One region of the Sodalis sp. RH15 genome, then DNA from elsewhere that is predicted to be linked to it. Evidence: predicted binding sites of a transcription regulator. Region 1 holds the regulator's gene; each other region holds the start of a gene.
What was found. The regulator sigma-54, encoded in region 1, starts transcription at its own class of promoters, with help from an activator protein. The targets are predictions, from matches to a motif close to GTTGGCACANNTTTCGCTNT.
Positions count from the first base shown of each region.

Region 2: a site for sigma-54 is predicted at 2,309-2,328, ahead of hypA (hydrogenase maturation nickel metallochaperone HypA). Genes of this name have one in related genera too.
Region 3: a site for sigma-54 is predicted at 2,307-2,326, ahead of glnK (P-II family nitrogen regulator). Genes of this name have one in related genera too.

Region 1 is NZ_CP178738.1:939,324-945,579, forward strand. It holds gene ACL2XO_RS04360 (BglG family transcription antiterminator) at 1-1,243, shown strand, start outside; gene npr (PTS phosphocarrier protein NPr) at 1,244-1,516, opposite strand; gene rapZ (RNase adapter RapZ) at 1,513-2,364, opposite strand; gene ptsN (PTS IIA-like nitrogen regulatory protein PtsN) at 2,463-2,942, opposite strand; gene hpf (ribosome hibernation promoting factor) at 3,103-3,390, opposite strand; gene rpoN (RNA polymerase factor sigma-54) at 3,414-4,850, opposite strand; gene lptB (LPS export ABC transporter ATP-binding protein) at 4,899-5,624, opposite strand; gene lptA (lipopolysaccharide ABC transporter substrate-binding protein LptA) at 5,642-6,241, opposite strand; gene lptC (LPS export ABC transporter periplasmic protein LptC) at 6,210-6,256, opposite strand, start outside.
Region 2 is NZ_CP178738.1:1,544,897-1,551,152, forward strand. It holds gene hyfB (hydrogenase 4 subunit B) at 1-1,348, opposite strand, end outside; gene ACL2XO_RS07250 (4Fe-4S dicluster domain-containing protein) at 1,351-1,971, opposite strand; gene hypA (hydrogenase maturation nickel metallochaperone HypA) at 2,369-2,713, shown strand; gene hypB (hydrogenase nickel incorporation protein HypB) at 2,776-3,966, shown strand; gene hypC (HypC/HybG/HupF family hydrogenase formation chaperone) at 4,012-4,305, shown strand; gene hypD (hydrogenase formation protein HypD) at 4,378-5,493, shown strand; gene hypE (hydrogenase expression/formation protein HypE) at 5,490-6,256, shown strand, end outside.
Region 3 is NZ_CP178738.1:1,743,862-1,750,117, reverse strand. It holds gene tesB (acyl-CoA thioesterase II) at 1-411, shown strand, start outside; gene amtB (ammonium transporter AmtB) at 593-1,879, opposite strand; gene glnK (P-II family nitrogen regulator) at 1,917-2,255, opposite strand; gene ACL2XO_RS08150 (SmdB family multidrug efflux ABC transporter permease/ATP-binding protein) at 2,596-4,383, opposite strand; gene ACL2XO_RS08145 (SmdA family multidrug ABC transporter permease/ATP-binding protein) at 4,376-6,145, opposite strand; gene ACL2XO_RS08140 (Lrp/AsnC family transcriptional regulator) at 6,215-6,256, opposite strand, start outside.

The DNA of each region.
Region 1 (6,256 bases):
GCGCATCGCCGGCGGTTTTCCCCTGACGGAGTTCGAGGCGGAAGAGGGCGATCCGGCGGTGAAACAGATATCGGTGCGGCTGATGGCAGAGCTGAAATCCCTGGCGGGCAAAGAGATCCCGGCGGCGGAAGAGGCTTACCTCAGGGTGAATATCGCCGCGCGGCGGGTGCAGAATATCCTGCCCACGGATATTAACGCTGACGACGACGAGTCGCTGGTGGACTATATCCTGTCCTATATCAATACCCACTATAACTACGATTTACGTGGCGATAAGCAGTTGTGTACCGATCTGCTTACTCACATCAAGACCATGATTACCAGGGTAAAATATCAGATTAATATCCCCAATCCGCTGTTGGCCAAAGCCAAGCAGCATTATCCCATGGCCTATGATGTCACCCTGGCGGCGGTGAACAGCTGGGGCAAATATACGCCGTATGTGATAAGCGAAAATGAAATCGGCTTCCTGGTGCTGCATATCGGCGTGGGTCTGGAGCGCCATTATGATATCGGCTATCAGCGTCATCCCCAGGTGCTGCTGGTGTGCGATAGCGGTAACTCTACGGTGCGTATGATTCAGGCGCTGCTGAGCCGCAAATACCCGCAAATCAGCGTGACCCGGGTCATTTCATTGCGGGAATACGAGAGATTGCCGGCGTTGGAGGAGGATTTTGTGATTTCCACCGTTCGGCTGGAGGAAAAGAACAAGCCGGTGATGGTACTGGCGCCGTTTCCCAGTGATTACCAGCTTGAGCAACTGGGTAAACTGGTGCTGGTGGATCGTACCCGGCCTTATATGCTGGAAAAGTTTTTTCATGAAAATTATTTTATGATCGTTGATAAGCCCATGGATCAACAGGATCTGTTCAAGCGGGTGTGCGGGCAATTGAAACGCGATGGGTTGGTGGGTAAAGATTTTTATCCGTCGGTGGTTGAGCGGGAAGCCATTGTCAGCACGCTGCTGGGGGACGGTATCGCATTGCCCCATTCGCTGGGATTGCTGGCGAAAAAAACGGTGATTTATACCATATTGGCGCCCCAGGGTATTCCGTGGGGCGATGGCGAAATCGCCTACGTGGTTTTTTTGCTGGCCATTAACAAGACTGATTATGAAGAGGCGATGGCGATTTACGAGCTGTTCGTGAATTTTGTCCGTGCGCGCGCCATGCCCAGGCTGCGGGAGAGCCGTGATTTCGCCGGCTTCAAGGCGGTGGCCATTGATAGCCTGAGCCGGGCTTAATCAGTCTTCGTTAAAGCCGGCGTTGAAGAGTTCAATGATAGCCGCCAGCGCCCGTTCTTCATCAGGGCCGGTGGCTTCGATTTCAATCAGCCCGCCCTTGGCGGAATCCAGCATCAGCAGCGCGATAACGCTGCTGGCTTCCGCTTCGGTCCCGAAGTCGTTGCGCAACAGCACCTCGGCGTCAAAGCTTTGCACCAGATCGAATAATTTCATGGCTGGCCGGGCATGCATGCCGAGACGATTCTTGATTTCCACCGTTTGCTTGACTGTCATGAGCGTTTTTCCAGGGTTCGGTGTCTGGATTGGACATTTTTGCCGCGGGAGCGGAAATAATCCGCCAACTGCTCGGCAACATACACTGAACGGTGTTTGCCGCCGGTACAGCCAATGGCCACCGTTAAATAGCTGCGGTTGTTGGTCTCCAGCATCGGCAGCCACAGTTCGAGATAACTTCGGGTTTGGTAAATGAAATTATGGACTTCGGTGTGCCGGTCGAGAAAGGCCGCCACCGGTTTATCCAGACCGGTCATCGGCCGCAGTTTCGGATCCCAGTGCGGGTTGGGCAGGAATCGTACGTCAAAAACATAGTCCGCATCGATGGGCAGGCCGTGTTTGTAGCCGAAGGACTCAAACACCATGGTCAATTCGCGCTCGCGTTTGCCCAGCAGCCGGGTGCGGAGCATTTCCGCCAGTTCATGCACCGACATTTCCGAGGTGTCGATAATCAAATCGGCCCTGGAGCGCAGCGGTTCCAGCAGTTCGTTCTCCTGATCGATGGCGCTTTCCAGCGACAGGTTCTTGCTCGACAGCGGGTGCAGGCGCCGGGTATCGCTATAACGGCGGATCAGGGTGCTGCGCTCGGCGTCGAGAAACAGCAACTGCGGCGAAAAGCTTTGCGGCAGGTTATCCATTGCATGCTCGAAAATTTCCGGCGTTTCGGGCATGTTGCGCACGTCAATACTGACCGCGGCGGAAATATTGCGATCCGCCAGGGTGGCGGCCAGCTGCGGCAGCAATACCACAGGCAGGTTATCGACGCAATAAAACCCCATATCTTCCAGCGCGCGTAGCGCCACTGACTTCCCTGAACCGGATCGACCGCTGACAATCATCAGCACCATGACGACTCCCCTCTGGCATTAACATCGACGCATTGGCGAAGAGGCCGCTATTTCCGCCAATCAAACCCCGCGGGTCGGTAAGCGTAGGACACTGCGCGTTAAGACCCGGCTTCTGTTTCCGTCATGATTTCATAAAGTTCTTCGTCGCTTTGAGCGGCGCGTAGCCGGCGGCAGACCGTTTTATCAGCCAGACGCTTGGCTACCAACGATAGCGTATGCAGGTGCGTTTTGCATTGTTCCGCCGGCACCAGCAGGGCAAAAAGCAAATCCACCGGTTGATTATCGATGGCATCGAAGGCGATGGGCTGCTCCAGGCGGATAAATACCCCCACCGCCCGCAGCGTGTCCTCTTCCAGTTTGCCGTGGGGGATCGCGATTCCATTACCGATACCGGTACTGCCCATGCGTTCACGGGTTAATACGGCGTCAAATACCACCTGCGGCGCCAGGTTAAGCTGTTTGGCCGCCAGTTCGCTGATAATTTCCAGCGCGCGTTTTTTGCTCTGGCACTGAATGGAGCCGCGGGTGCATTCAAGGCTTAACACCGTATTGATTTGCATTGCTGTATCGTTAGTCATTTCGTTTCACTTAGGCGCTGATTCACCTTTAAGACTCATCGGCCCATTATACCCGTCATCTTGCGAGTCGCGGGTGTGTTGGCTTAGTTACTCGGCTCATCCATGAGCCTCGCCATTACGAGCCGATGCGAGGTCAGGCTGCGACAATGGCTACAGTGAATTAAAACTGTTTCAGTTTATCTTTATGCTTATTAAGTTGACGCGCCAGCTTATCTATCAGCAGATCGATGGCGGCATACATATCATCCGCTTCCGAAGTCGCGTGCAGCTCGCCGCCATTGACATGTATCGTCGCTTCAGCGATCTTCTGCACCTTTTCGACTTTTAGAACAATATATACCTGATTGATTCGGTCGAAGTACTGTTCAAGCTTGGAAAATTTCGCAGTAACGAAATCGCGTAACGCATCGGTGATATCAACACGCTGTCCGGTAATATTCAGCTGCATAGTGTCTTCCTTCTCTGTGGAGGTCAAACCAATTGTTTTCGCTGGTTCGACGGCGGGATGGATAAGGACTCACGATATTTTGCCACGGTACGCCGTGCTACCATAATACCCTGATCGGAAAGCAGGGTAGTCAGCTTGCTGTCGCTGAGCGGCTTCGCCGGGTTTTCTGCGGCGATCAGTTTTTTCACCAGCGCGCGAATGGCCGTTGAGGAAGCTTCTCCGCCCCCTTCGGTATTGACGTGACTGGAGAAAAAATATTTAAGTTCGTAGATACCGCGCGGGCTGTGCAGATATTTTTGCGTGGTAACGCGAGATATGGTTGATTCATGCATATCCACCGCCTGGGCGATATCCGCCAGCACCATGGGACGCATAAACTCTTCCCCCTGTTCGAAAAATGCCTGCTGCTGCTCTACGATGCAGCGGGTGACTTTCAACAGGGTGTCATTACGGCTTTCAAGACTTTTAATCAGCCAGCGGGCTTCCTGCAGGTGGCTGCGGATAAACTGCCCGTCCGCATCGTTTCGGGTGGTGTTGCCCAGCGCCGCGTATTGCTGATTGATTTTAAGGTTGGGAATGCTGTCGGTATTGAGTTCCACCGTCCAGCGGTTATGCACTTTGCGCACCAGGACATCGGGTATCACATACTGCGATTCGGTGGTATTGATGGATTGGCCCGGGCGGGGATCCAGGGATTGAATCAGCGCCATCGCCGATTTCAACACCTCTTCTTTCAGCCGCGTCGACCTCAGCAGGGTACGGAAATCGTGGCTGGCCAGCAAATCCAGGTAATCGGTGACGATAAGCCTGGCTTCCGCCAGATACGGAAAATCCTTTGACAGCTGCGACAGCTGAATGAGCAGGCAATCACGTAAATCCCGCGCCGCCACACCCACCGGATCGAATCGCTGGACTCGTTTCAGCACCGCTTCCACTTCATCCATGGTCACGCTCTCTACGCCGATGCTCTCCAGGATATCTTCCAGCGGCACGGTGAGATAACCAGTCTCATCCACCGCATCCACGATGGAGGTGGCGATAGCGATGTCGGTGTCGGAAAAAGGCGTCAGCTCCACTTGCCACATCAGGTAATCCTGCAGCGTCTGAATGGTCTCGCCCTGGTAAATCGGCAGCTCCTCGTCGCGGTAATCCGTACCGGTGCCGGACGGGGTGCCCGCTGAATACATTTCGTCCCAGGTAGCGTCCAGCGGCAGTTCTTCCGGCATATCCTTTTGCTCCATCGCCTCGCGGGTATCGAGGGATTCGGAGTCGGGAGCGTCGTGCGGCGTGTCTATTTCTTCATGAACGTCCGATTGTTCGAGTAAAGGATTGCTTTCCAGCGCAGTCTGTATTTCCTGCTGGAGTTCAAGCGTGGACAATTGCAACAGACGTATCGCCTGCTGTAACTGCGGAGTCATGGCCAGTTGCTGACTAAACCTGAGTTGCAAACCTTGCTTCATATGATGCGTTAATTAACCTCATGGCCCTTCATTCTTCAGGACACCTTATCAGAGGCGGAACTCTTCGCCCAGATAAACACGTTTCACCTGCTCGTCCTGGAGGATTTCAGCCGGGGACCCGTGCGCGATGAGTTTACCCTGACTGACTATATAAGCACGCTCGCACACGTCCAGCGTCTCGCGCACATTATGATCGGTAATCAACACCCCGAGCCCGCTGTCGCGCAAATGTTCGATAATTTTTTTGATATCGATAACGGAAATCGGATCCACACCGGCAAAAGGTTCATCAAGCAAAATGAATTTAGGGTTGGCGGCCAGGGCGCGGGCGATTTCCACCCGGCGCCGCTCGCCGCCGGAAAGAGATTGTCCCATATGATCGCGCAGATGGGCGATATGGAACTCCTCCATCAGGGCATTGGCCCGGTCCTCGCGCTGGGCGCCGCTCAAATCCTTCCTGATTTGCAGCACCGCCATCAGATTATCATAGACGCTGAGGCGGCGGAAAATGGAGGCTTCCTGCGGCAGATAGCCGATACCCCGGCGCGCGCGGGTATGCAGCGGCAGGATACTGATGTCGTCGTCGTCAATAACGATGCGGCCGGCGTCGCGCTGAATGATGCCCACAACCATATAAAACGTGGTGGTTTTGCCCGCACCGTTGGGTCCCAGCAATCCGACAATTTCGCCTGAACTGACCTTGAGGCTGACGTTTTCCACCACGTGGCGGCCTTTGTAAGCTTTAGCCAGGTTTTCCGCGATTAATGTTGCCATAGGAGCTGTTAACCTTGTTAATTAGCGGTGGGTTTAACCGCCGGAGCGGCCTTCTTGGCCGGTGCGGCTTTAGCAGCCGGTGCGCCCGGCGCGGCCGGGGTTTTATCCTGCAACTGGGACGGCACCAGCACGGTTGTCACCCGCTTGCCTTTGTCGCTGAAGGCCTCCATCTGCTGCTGTTTCACCAGATAGGTAATACGATCGCCTTTGACGTTGCTGTCCAGCTGTTCGATGTAAGCGTCACCGGTAAGAATGACATAGTCGTTGGCCAATTCGTAACGCACCTTCTGCGCATGGCCCTTCACCGGTTTACCGCTGTCCTGCATCTGGTAGAAGGTAACCGGATTCCCGTAGCCTTCCACCACTTCCTTGCCCTGCACGCCGTTGGGACGGGTAATGACGACCTTATCCGCCCTGATATCGATGGAACCTTGTTTTACCACCACCGTGCCGGTCAGCGTCACGGTATTGGTGAGCATATCAACCGCCTGCTGCGCGGAGTCAACATTGATCGGCTGGTCGGTATCGCCGGTCAGCGCCATGGCCTTGGCGCTGAGCAGTAACAGCGCGCCGGCGGCGATGATGTTATGGATTTTGCTGCTGGTTCTGAATTTCATAAGAGGTCTTGACCT
Region 2 (6,256 bases), 610 kb from region 1:
CGTACACTTTGACAAAGCACATCGCCGCCAGCGCGCCGGTGATGGCCAGCAACACGATGGCCACCGGACCGCTCAGGCGCAGGAGGAACCCGCCGTCGCGGCTCATGGCGAACAGGGATTGATAGGTGTACCACTCGCTGACGAAGCCATTCAGGGGCGGCAGGGCGGAAATGGCCATACAGCCGACGATAAAGGCCAGAGCGGTTAAGGGCATCAGGCGGCCCAATCCCCCCATTTTCTCCATATCACGGGTGTGCACCCGCCAGATAATGGCGCCGGCGCCGAGAAACAGCAGGCCCTTGAAGACCGCGTGGTTCAGCAGGTGATAAAGGGCCCCCAGCAGGCCCAGCGCGGCGATGACCGGATGATGGGCGGCGATACCGGCCATGCCGACCCCTACCCCCATCAGGATAATGCCGATGTTTTCCACCGTGTGCCAGGCCAGCAGACGTTTGATGTCGTGCTCCGCCAGGGCATACAGCACGCCCAGCACCGAGGAGACCGCGCCGAACGCCAGCACCAGGATACCCCACCACAGTTCGCTGGCTCCCAGCAGATCGATACCTACCTTGATGATGCCGAAGATGCCGATTTTCACCATCACCCCGGACATCAGCGCCGATGCATGGGACGGCGCGGCGGGATGGGCGCGCGGCAGCCAGCTGTGCAGCGGCAGCATGCCGGCCTTGGCGCCGAAGCCGAAAAACGCCAGCAGGAATACCACCGAGGCGCCGGCGGGACTTAAGGACAGGGTGCGGAACGATGCGAATTCCAGACTGCCGCTCTGGCGGTACATCAGGAAGAAGGCAATCATGATCAGCACCGACCCGGCGTGGGCGATAAAGAAATACAGCAAACCGGCATTGATGGACTCTTCATCCTGGTCGGCGATGACCAGGAACCAGGAGGCCAGCGACATCATCTCGAAGAAAATGATGAACCAGAAGGCATTGTCCATCACCACCAGCGTGGCCATGGAGGCGATAAACAGGTTCATAAAGAACCCCATCGCCGCCGCCCCTTTTCCCAGATACTCCCGCACATAGGCCAGGGAGTAGAGGGCGCACACCGTCACCAGCAGCGAAATCACCAACAGCATAAAAGCCGCCAGGCTATCGAGCCGGACGCTGAAGGCGGCAAACGGGAAGGGCCCAGCGGCGCTGTAGGTCAGGGTCTCGCCGCTGTACAGCACGCTGGCGGCCGCCAGCAGGCCAAGGATGCCGCCGGCCATGGCCGTCAGCCCGGCGGCCTGGATAGCCAGCGTTTCCCGCCGCGCCAGCAGCAATGACAGGATGGCGCCCACCGCATAGCAACCGAGGGAGCCGCCAAGTAACCGAAATGCGTCCATGTTTACTCCTGCTCCGGTTGAGAGGGGGAAAGCGAGTCCAGACCAGCGGAGAGCCAGCGCGCGGCATACTGGCGGCGCGACATACTGACCTGTTCCACCGCGCCGTCGCTTACCAGCACCAGCGCGTCGGTAGGACAGACCCGCACACACTGCGGTCCGTCGGGATGAAAGCCGCAGAGATCGCACTTCACCGCGACGCTGCGTATCCCGGCGTTCCAGGCCAGAAAGGGGTTCATATTCGCCGGGCTCTCCGGCACATCCGCCATTTGCTGCGACGGGATGAAATTCTCAAACATCGTCGGTATATTCACCGGTTTGCTGCCGGAGGGCGTAATGGCGCCGAACGGACAGGCCAATCCGCATAACTTACAGCCGATGCACAGGCTTTCATTGAGCACGATGGCGTCGGGGCCGTGGGTAATGGCATTCACCGGGCAGACCCGGGCGCAAGGCGCATCTTCACATTGGCGGCAGAGCATGGGGGCGCTTTCTTCATCGGTCCGCGTAACGGACAGTCTGGGATGCGCCTGCAATCCGGCGGCCTTATGGACCTGGGAACAGGCGGCCATACAGGTATTACATCCAATACAAAGCTGTGGCTCCGCGATAACAAAGCGGTTCATAACCCTCTCCTCCGGGAGAAACGGATGACAGTCAGGCTGCTTGGTTTATTCATACCGGCACCTAAGCATTTTCCATGCCATGAGTAGGGTTATTGCCCGGGGAGGCCATAGGCCGGGGGGTAACGCGACCATCAATGGTAAAAACAGGCTGCAGAGAAGGGGATATCGTCATAAGTGTCGACAGGCCGGGCCCCTGGGCCGTCGTCACTTATGACGACGGGATTGCGCGCTCTGTCCGAAGGCGCCGCGAATGGAAATTATTTTTTAATTGATTGATTTAACTTATTAAAACCGAGTCTCCGCCGGCGCTCAGCCTGCGGCGGATGTCCGTTTTCCCGCTGGCACCCGTCTTGCATAGCTTTATAGGAGAGACATCGGTGGTACCGCGGAGAGACCCATGCACGAATTGACGCTGGCGCAAAATACGCTGGAGATCCTGGAACAGCAGGGGCGGGCGAACGGCGCGCGGCGTATTACCGCCGTCTGGTTGTCCCTTGGGGCCTTTTCCTGTGTGGAAGCGGAGTCTTTGAATTTCTGTTTCGATATGGTGTGCCGCGGGACACTGGCCGAAGGATGTGTATTGCATCTTGAGCAGCAGCCGGCAGAGGCCTGGTGCGGCCATTGCCGGAGGCAGGTTACCCTGCCGGGCGTCCCGATCCTGGTCTGCCCTTTGTGCGGCGGACATCAATTACACACCGACGCCCACGACCATATCCAGATCAAACGATTGGAAGTGGCTTGAGGGTATACTCCCCAGGGTGGGGTTAGCGGCCACGCCACTTTCATAATGACAGGAGACATGCCATGTGCAGTACCTGCGGCTGTGCCGAGGGTGAACGTCATATCGAAGGCGATGAAAATCAACCGGGTGACGGCCTTCACGGACATCAGCATGGAGAGCATAAACATACTCGCCATGGTCATGACCACGACGAGCATCAACATAGCCACGATGGCCGGGACCATGGCGATCGTTACCATTGCCACGATGGCCACGACCATGGCGATCATTACCATAGCCACGATGGTCCGGCGTATGGCGGCCATCAGCACACACACTATGATCCCGAGCGCGAAGTCCGGCCCTCCGCGGCGCTGGCGCCAAGGCATGTGGTGTTTCCCGCCGCGCCGGCGCAGGTCATTCACCACCATCACTATCATGGGGAAGTCCACAATCATTATTACCAGCTCGCCCCCGGCCAAACACTGCCGTTAACCGCCGCCGGTGAACCCGGCCCGGTTCCGGCGGCGGGTCCGGCCGGGTTCACCCCCCTGGCCGATGCGCGGGGGGACCTGGATTATGGCCGGGGGGAGGCGGGCACTCATGCGCCGGGCCTCAGCCAGCGGCGGATGGTGGAAATCGAAATTGATGTCCTGGATAAAAACAACCGGCTGGCGCACCATAACCGGCACTATTTCCAGCAGCGCGCCATCCTGGCGCTGAACCTGGTCTCCAGCCCCGGCTCGGGCAAGACCAGCCTGTTAACGGAAACGCTGCTGCGGCTGAAAGACCGCATCCCCTGTGCCGTCATCGAGGGCGATCAGCAAACCACCAATGATGCCGAACGTATCCGCGCCACCGGGGCGCCGGCGATCCAGGTCAATACCGGTAAAGGCTGTCATCTGGATGCGCAGATGGTGCATGACGCCGCCTTGCGTCTGGATCCCGCGGAAAACAGCCTGCTGTTCATCGAAAATGTCGGCAATCTGGTTTGTCCCGCCGGTTTTGATCTCGGCGAACGTTGTAAAGTCGTGGTGCTGTCGGTGACCGAAGGGGAGGACAAGCCGTTAAAGTACCCCCATATGTTTGCCGCCGCCGGGCTGATGATCCTCAATAAAATTGATTTATTGCCCTGGGTGCGTTTCGATGTCGATACCTGTATCGCCAATGCCCGCCGGGTCAATCCTTCCATTGCGGTACTGATGGTGTCCGCCACCGGCGGCGAGGGCATGGATGCCTGGCTGAGCTGGCTGGAAGAGCAGCGGCGCCTGTAATCGTCGCCGATCACTATGCCTGCGGGAGCGGGCTGGAGAAAAAACATGTGTATAGGCATCCCCGGTCAGGTGGTGGAGCTCGATAACGACGGCTACGGCAACGCCTGGGTGGACGTCTGCGGCGTCAAACGGCGGGTCAATGTCCGTCTGGTTTGCGCCGATGATGCCGACATGGCGGCGCTGCCGGGAAAATGGGTCCTGGTGCACGTAGGGTTTGCCATGAGCCTGCTGGATGAGTCCGAGGCGCGGGACACGCTGGAAGCCTTGCAGGCAATGGGGGAGGTGGAAGCGGACGTAGGCTATTTCCTGCGGGGAGGCGAAACCGATGCGATTCGTTGATGGCTGTTTTTTGCGCAAAGGCGAAACCGATGCGATTCGTTGATGGCTGTTTTTTGCACAATGGTGAAACCGATGCGATTCGTTGATGAATATCGCCAGCCGGAGCTGGTGAGAGGGTTGGTGGCGCGCATCGGCGAACGTATGTCCCATACGGTTTATACCGCCGAGCAGCCTTTACAGGTAATGGAAGTCTGCGGCGGCCATACCCATGCCATTTTCAAGTTCGGCCTGGATAAGCTGCTGCCGCCGTCGCTGGAGTTTATCCACGGTCCGGGATGTCCGGTCTGCGTCCTGCCGGCCGGCCGCATCGACGCCTGTGTGCAAATCGCCATGCGGCCCGAGGTCATTTTCTGTACCTTCGGCGACGCCATGCGGGTGCCCGGCCGGAACGGATCCCTGCTGACCGCGCGCCAGCAGGGGGCGGATGTGCGCATGGTCTGGTCGCCGCTGGATGCCCTGGCCATTGCCAAAAACAATCCGGATCGGCAGGTGGTGTTTTTCGGTATTGGCTTTGAAACCACCATGCCCGCCAGCGCCATGACCCTGCAGCAGGCGCGGGCCGACGGCGTGGAGAACTTCTTCCTTTTCTGCCAGCATATTACCCTGATGCCCACCTTGAAAAGCCTGTTGGCTCAACCGGATGTGCGCATCGACGGCTTTATCGCCCCGGGCCATGTCAGCATGGTTATCGGCCAGCGGCCTTATGCCTATATCAGCGATATCTGCCATAAACCGGTGGTGGTGACCGGCTTTGAACCCGGCGATATCCTGCAGGGATTGCTGATGCTGTGCGAGCAATATGTGGACGGACGCTGTACAGTGGAAAACCAATACCGGCGTGTGGTGCCGGACGAAGGCAACAGACTGGCGCAGGAGGCGATGGACCGGGTTTTTATCACCGAAGGCGCCAGCGAGTGGCGCGGCCTGGGGGTCATCGACGATTCCCGCGTCAGCCTGCGGCCGGAGTGGTCGGCCTATGATGCCGAAGGGCGTTTCAATCCCGATCCGCAGCCGGTGGCGGACGATCCCCGCGCCCGCTGCGGCGCGGTGCTGACCGGCCGCTGCAAACCGGCGGATTGTCCGTTGTTTGGCGGAGTATGCACGCCGGAAAACGCCTTCGGGGCGTTGATGGTTTCCTCGGAAGGGGCGTGCGCCGCCTGGTATCAATATCGTCGGAGTGAGGCATGAAACAGATTACGCTGGCGCACGGCAACGGCGGCGGCGCCATGCAGGCGTTGATTTCAGGCGTGTTTGTCAGCGCCTTTGACAATCCGCTGCTGGCCACCGGGGAAGATCAGGCCCGGCTGGCATTAAGCGAACTGAATGCCTTGGGCGACCGGCTGGCCTTTACCACCGACAGCTACGTTGTCGATCCGCTGTTTTTTCCCGGCGGCGATATCGGCAAGCTGGCGGTATGCGGCACCGCCAACGATTTGGCGGTAAGCGGCGCGACGCCGCGCTGGCTCTCCTGCGGTTTTATCCTGGAAGAGGGGCTGGCGCTGGAAACTCTGGAGGCCGTGGTGCGCTCCATGGCCGATACCGCCCGCGGCGCCGGCATACAGATTATCACCGGCGACACCAAGGTGGTGCCCCGCGGCGCGGTGGACAAACTGTTTATCAATACCGCCGGCCTGGGGGTGATCCCCGCGACGGTGGAATGGGGCGTGACTGCTATCCGCCCCGGCGACAGTATTCTGGTGAGCGGCACCCTGGGAGATCACGGCGCCACCATTCTGAATCTGCGGGAGAACCTCGGCATGGAGGCGGATTTGTCCAGCGATTGCGCGGTGCTGGCTCCGTTGATTGCGCCGCTGCGGGACATCGCCGGTATCCGCACCCTGCGGGATGCCACACGGGGCGGCGTGACCGCCATTCTGCATGAGTTCGCCCGCGGCAGCGGCTGCGGCATGACCGTGGACGAAGCGGCGCTGCCGGTGAAAACTACGGTACG
Region 3 (6,256 bases), 800 kb from region 1:
GGAGAGCAACCCTTCGAAGTCCGCCCGGTTATATTTCATAACCCCGCCAAGGGCCGACCGGAAAAACCCGAGCGCTATATCTGGCTGCGCGCCAACGGCGCCATGCCGGCAGATATCCATAGCCACCAGTATTTACTGGGTTATATATCCGATTTCAATTTCCTGCCTACCGCCCTCCAACCCCACGGCGTGGGCTTTCTCGAACCGGGCATGAACATCGCCACCATTGATCACTCCATATGGTTTCATCGGCCGTTCAATCTCGAGGACTGGCTGTTATATGCCATACAAAGTCCCTCCGCCTCGGGAGCGCGCGGTTACGTGCGCGGGCAATTCTACAGCCGCGACGGGAGGCTTATCGCATCGGCAACCCAGGAAGGCGTCATGCGCCGCGCCAATGAACCAGGTTAATCCAACCGGCGGAAAAGCGCCCCACAGCGCGGTAGGCCCGCTATCGCCGATCATGCAGCGAACGTGTTAAGGGAGACCGCGAAAATGGAGGCGAATCTGTCCGCAAAAAAAACGGGGCGTCATCTAGACGCCCCGGTTCAATGATGTGCCGGTAAACTTTTACCGGCCAATCCTGCATAAGTTATTCGTTGTAAGCACTTTCGCCATGGCTGTTGACATCCAGACCTTCGCGTTCCTGTTCTTCGGAAACCCGCAGACCCACCGCGATATCAGCAATCTTGAAGCCGACAAAGGCAACCACGCCGGACCATATCAAACAAACGATCACGCTATAAAGCTGTACCCACAGTTGATGACCCATGGTCACGCCCTGCGCATAACCGACGCCGCCCAGTGAAGCGGAAGTGAAGACACCGGTCAGCAGACAGCCGCAGATACCGCAAACGCCGTGCACACCGAACACATCGCAAACGTCATCCACACGCAGCCATTTCTTCAGGGCAACCACACCCCACAGACCGGCGACACCGCCCACCAAGCCAATGACCAGCGCACCGCCGACACCGACGAAGCCGGCCGCCGGAGTAATGGCAACCAAACCGGCGATACAACCGGAACAGGCGCCCAGCAAAGAAGGCTTGCCGCGAATCATCCACTCGACGAACACCCAGGAAAGAATGGCGCCGGCGGTAGCCATGACCGTATTGATAAACGCCAGTCCGGCGATTTCATTGGCGGCGCTGGCGGAACCGGCGTTGAAGCCAAACCAGCCGACATAAAGAATGGCGGTACCGGTGAATACCATCGGCAGGTTATGCGGTTTAAATGATTCTTTACCAAAGCCTGCGCGTTTGCCCAGCATATAAGCGCCGATCAGACCTGCACTGGCGGCGTTGATGTGTACCACCGTACCGCCGGCGAAGTCCAGCGCGCCCATGGACGCCAAATAACCGCCCGCCCACACCATATGCGCCATCGGCACATAAGAGAATGTCAGCCAGATAACCACAAAAATCAGAACGGCGGAGAAACGGATGCGTTCCGCCAGCGCGCCGACGATCAGACCCACGGTGATACAGGCGAAAGAACATTGGAACGCCACATGCACCAGCTGATAGAAAGTCCCCATCAACGCCGTGGTTTCAATGTTTTTCAGCATCGCCCAGGTAAAGCCGCCGAAGAAGGGATTGCCTTCACTGAAGGCCAAAGAGTAACCGTACAGCATCCACAGCACGCAAACCATGGCAAAGGTTACCGCCACCTGGGTCAGCATTGACAGGACGTTTTTGGCGCGTATCAAGCCGCCGTAAAATAAAGCGATGCCCGGTAACGTCATAAACAGCACCAAAGCGGTGCTAATCATCATAAACGCATTATCGGCCTTATCAACAACAGGTGTCGCGGCCATGGCCCATGTGGGCAACAATGCCACTGCCCCAAGACCGGTTAATGAGACAAGTTTCTTCATTTTCATTCATCCCTATCCACAAAATTCGCGCGTGTCGTTAAAGTGCTGCTTCATCGGTCTCGCCGGTACGAATGCGAATAACCCGTTGTAACTCAGCAACAAAAATCTTGCCGTCCCCGATTTTACCGGTGTAAGCCGCTTTACTGATGACGTCGATAACTTCATCCAATTGATCATCGGCAATGGCAATATCAATTTTCACTTTTGGCAGGAAATTAACGCTGTATTCAGCCCCGCGATAAAGTTCAGCATGGCCTTTTTGCCGTCCAAACCCTTTTACCTCGGTGACCGTTAGCCCTTGAATACCCACAGCAGAAAGTGCTTCTCGCACGTCTTCCAATTTAAATGGTTTTATCACCACGGTTACCAGCTTCATATGCTCCCCCTCAAGAATTTGGATCCGAACTCGCGACCACTACGCCTGAGTAAAGCAAAGCATGTGCCATAAATGTTTTGAAATAGAAATTTACCCTTCGATGCCTGCCCATGGAGCGCGGGCAGGTTTGTCTTTGATTTTATCGGAAGCTGCGTCCAAAGAGAGGGAGAATAGGTGCACCAAAAAGAGGCGCCGCGCCTGATAAGGGTGCATTGGCGCGGGTGAATGCTGGTTAATGCCCGATTGCGGTGCGGGTAGATGTAAATGGGCGGACCATTCAGCCCGCCCGCCGGTAAGCAGGCGCATCACGAACTATGCCGAGCCTTGGTAAAAAGCCCCGTCAAACCGTCGGCGCTATGGGGGTCGCCAATATCCCGGCGGTACTCAAGGCCCGGCCTGCCTGCTGTAGCTGGTACATTTGGTAATAACGCCCCTGCTGTCGCAGCAGGAAATCGTGGGAACCCCGTTCTACCGCTTCGCCGCGATGCAATACCAGGATTTCATCGGCATCGACTATCGTGGACAGCCGGTGGGCGATAACCACCAGCGTCGTCTGCCGGCGGATGGTGGCCAGCGCCCGTTGGATTGCCTGCTCGGTGCCGGAGTCGATATTGGCCGTCGCTTCGTCCAAAATGAGGATTTCCGGCGTCGATACCATGACCCTGGCCAGCGCCAGCAGCTGCTTTTGCCCCACCGACAGCGTGTTACCCTGTTCGCCGAGCTCGGCATACAGTCCGTCGGGCAGCGCACGCACCAGTTCGGCCAATTGCACCTGTTCAAGGACCCGCCAGACCTGGGCTTCGGTGATATCCCGCCCCAGGGTGATATTGGTGAATACCGTATCCGCCATGACCACCGGATCCTGCTGGACGATAGCCACGCCTTGCCGGAGCACCCGGTGCGACAGGCTGTCGATGGAGCGTCCATCGAGCAGTAAGCGGCCCTCATCGATACGGTAGTACCCCATCATCAGATTGGCCAACGTACTTTTTCCGCTGCCTGTATGTCCCACCAGGGCGATAAAGCTGCGGGATGGAACGGTGAGCGAGACGTGTTTTATCACCGGCGCGCCGTCCCGATAGCCAAAGGTCAAATCACGGATGTCTATGCGTCCGCTGCACAGGGGCTTATCATCCGCGCCGTATTGCTGCCGGTGGCCATCCATCAACTCGAAGATACGCTCCCCCGCCACCACCGCCTGCTGCAGCATGGATTGCTGTGTAGTGAGTTCAATCAGCGGCTCGTTCAGCCGTCCCAGGTAGTTGATAAAGGCATATAGTACCCCTACCCCCACCGAACCTACCGGGCTGAAGCCAAACAGCATCAACAGGCCACACAGCACCAGGGCGGAGAGAAGGCTCAATAACGGCCGCAGGAGGAAACCCTCCAGCCTGAGCGTCTGCATGCGGGCCAGATAGTGTGAGTGGCTGGCTTCCGCCAGTTTTTTTCCGAATCGCTGCTGCTGCCGGAACTGCTGTATAACGGTCATACCGCTGATTGCTTCGTTAAAACCGTCATTGATATCCGCCAGATAGGCGCGCAGACGACGCACGATGGGTGTGCTGTAATATTGGTATATAGACATCACCAGCGCCACCACCGGGAAGATGACCAGCGCAACGCAGGCCATGCGCCAGTCCAGCGCGAACATGGCCACCAGCATGGCCACCACCAGCGCGATACAGCGCAGCCAGGTGGACATCACGGTTATATACAGATCCTTCACCACCTCGGTATCGTTGGTCACCCGGGAAATAAGCTGTCCCACCGGCTGGGTATCGAAGGTACTCAAGGGCTGTCGCAACGAAGCATCCATCACTTCGGTACGCAGCTGTTGCACTATGTCCAATGCCGTACGGTTAAACAGCAGGGCCTGAAAATAGCGCAGCGACGCGGAGATAAGCTGCAGCGCGATATATGCCAGGGCCAGCCCGGTCACCAGCAGCGCGGGGAAACGCTTAAGAGGCACCACGTGATCGATAAAATAACTGATGACCACCGGCCCGGCCACTTCCGCCGCCGCCGCCAGCCAGAGCATCACCACCGCCCGGATCAAGGGTTTGCGATAGGGCGCGCTGTAAGACAGCAATCGCCTCAAGGTGGGCCATTGGGTTTGCCATTTACGCATCGGCCGCCTCCGGCGCATCGGGATCGGCGGTCAGGGCCTCTTCCAGCTGCTGATAGCGGAACATATCCCGGTACCAGCCCGGCTGTTGCAACAGCCCGCGGTGTTGTCCCCGCTGGGTGACCGTGCCATGGGCCAGCACCAGGATATCATCCGCCGCATGGAGCGCTGACAGCCGATGCGCAATGATGATAAGGGTACGATCCTCGCCCCACTGGCGTAGGTTGCGCAGGATGGTATGTTCGGTGCGTCCGTCGACGGCGGACAGCGCGTCGTCCAGCAACAGGATTTCCGCTTCCAGCAGCAGGGCCCGGGCGATGGACAAACGCTGCTTTTGGCCGCCGGACAGCATAACGCCCCGTTCACCCACCTGGGTTTCGTACCCCTGCGGTAACCTGAGAATGTCATCATGCACGCAGGCCAGCTCAGCCGCCTGTTCAATTTGCCGTCGGGTGGCGTCCGGCCTGCCGAGGGCGATATTATGCGCCACGGTATCGGAAAACAGGAACGGCGTTTGACTGACCACCGCCAGACGCCCGCGCCACTCGTCAAGCTTGACGGACGGCAGCGGAATGCCGTGAAACCGGATCTCCCCGCGGGTAACATCGAAATGACGCTGGATAAGGGACAGCAGCGTGCTTTTACCGGCGCCGGTGGGACCGCAGATACCCAGCATTTTCCCTGGCGACAGCATCAGCTGGATATGGGTCAGGGTCGGCTGCAGGGTATGGGGATAGGTAAAACTGCCGATATCCACCTGCAGCGTTCCGCGCCCGGGAGGCAATGCGCTGATGCCGTCCGCGATTTCCGGCGCTTCATCGAGGGTCTGCCGTATACGGCTGTAGGCGGCGCTGCCCCGCTCGACGATATTAAACATCCAGGCCAACGCCAGCATCGGCCAAATCATCAACCCCAGATACATGATGAAACTGGTGAGCTGGCCAAGGGTCAGTAAATCCCGCATCACCATCCAGCTGCCGCCGCCGATGGCCAATAAATTAGAGAATCCAACCGTCAGATAAATGGTCGGGTCAAAACGGGCGTCGATACGCGCCACCCGCATATTCTTCGCGCCGGCATCGGCGGCCACCTGTACGAACCGGTCCGATTGGTAATCTTCCAGGCCGAAAGCCTTGATCATCCGGATACCGGTCAGGCTTTCCTGGGTCTGATTATTCAAGGAGGAGAAGGCGGCCTGCGCCGATTTGAAACGCCGATGCAGTTCATCGCCATTGTGTTTGACAATCAGCGCCATAATCGGCATCGGCACCAGGGACAGCAGCGTGAGCTGCCAACTGATCTGTACGCTCATCACAACCAGCACCGAGCAGCCCATTACCAGCGAATCCACCAGGGTCAACACCCCTTCCCCGGCGGCGAACACCACCCGATCCACATCATTGGTGGCGCGGGCCATCAAATCACCGGTGCGGTGGCGCAAATAGAAGCCGGGCAGTTGCCCACTGAGCAAACGGTAGAAACGGGCGCGCAGTTCCACCGCCAGCTGATATGACGCACCGAATAACAGTACGCGCCAGACATAGCGCAGCAGGTAGACCAGTACCGCGGTAAGGACCATGGCGCCGAGCCACAGCATGATCATATGGTTTGACGCCCGGTGTTCGGTCACGCCATCCACAATCACCCCCACCAGCTTGGGAGGGATCAACTGTAAAATGGCGATGACGATCAGCAGGACTACCGATCCCAGATAACGCCGCCATTCGCGACGGAAATACCAACCCAGTTGTGCAAATAATCTCACGAAATATTATTCCAGCATCATTTACCTGTTTGCCCCGGACCGATAACCGGGGCGGCTCAGGGGAACCCATTATAATGGCACTACCGTCGTATTTTTGATCTCTTCCATCGC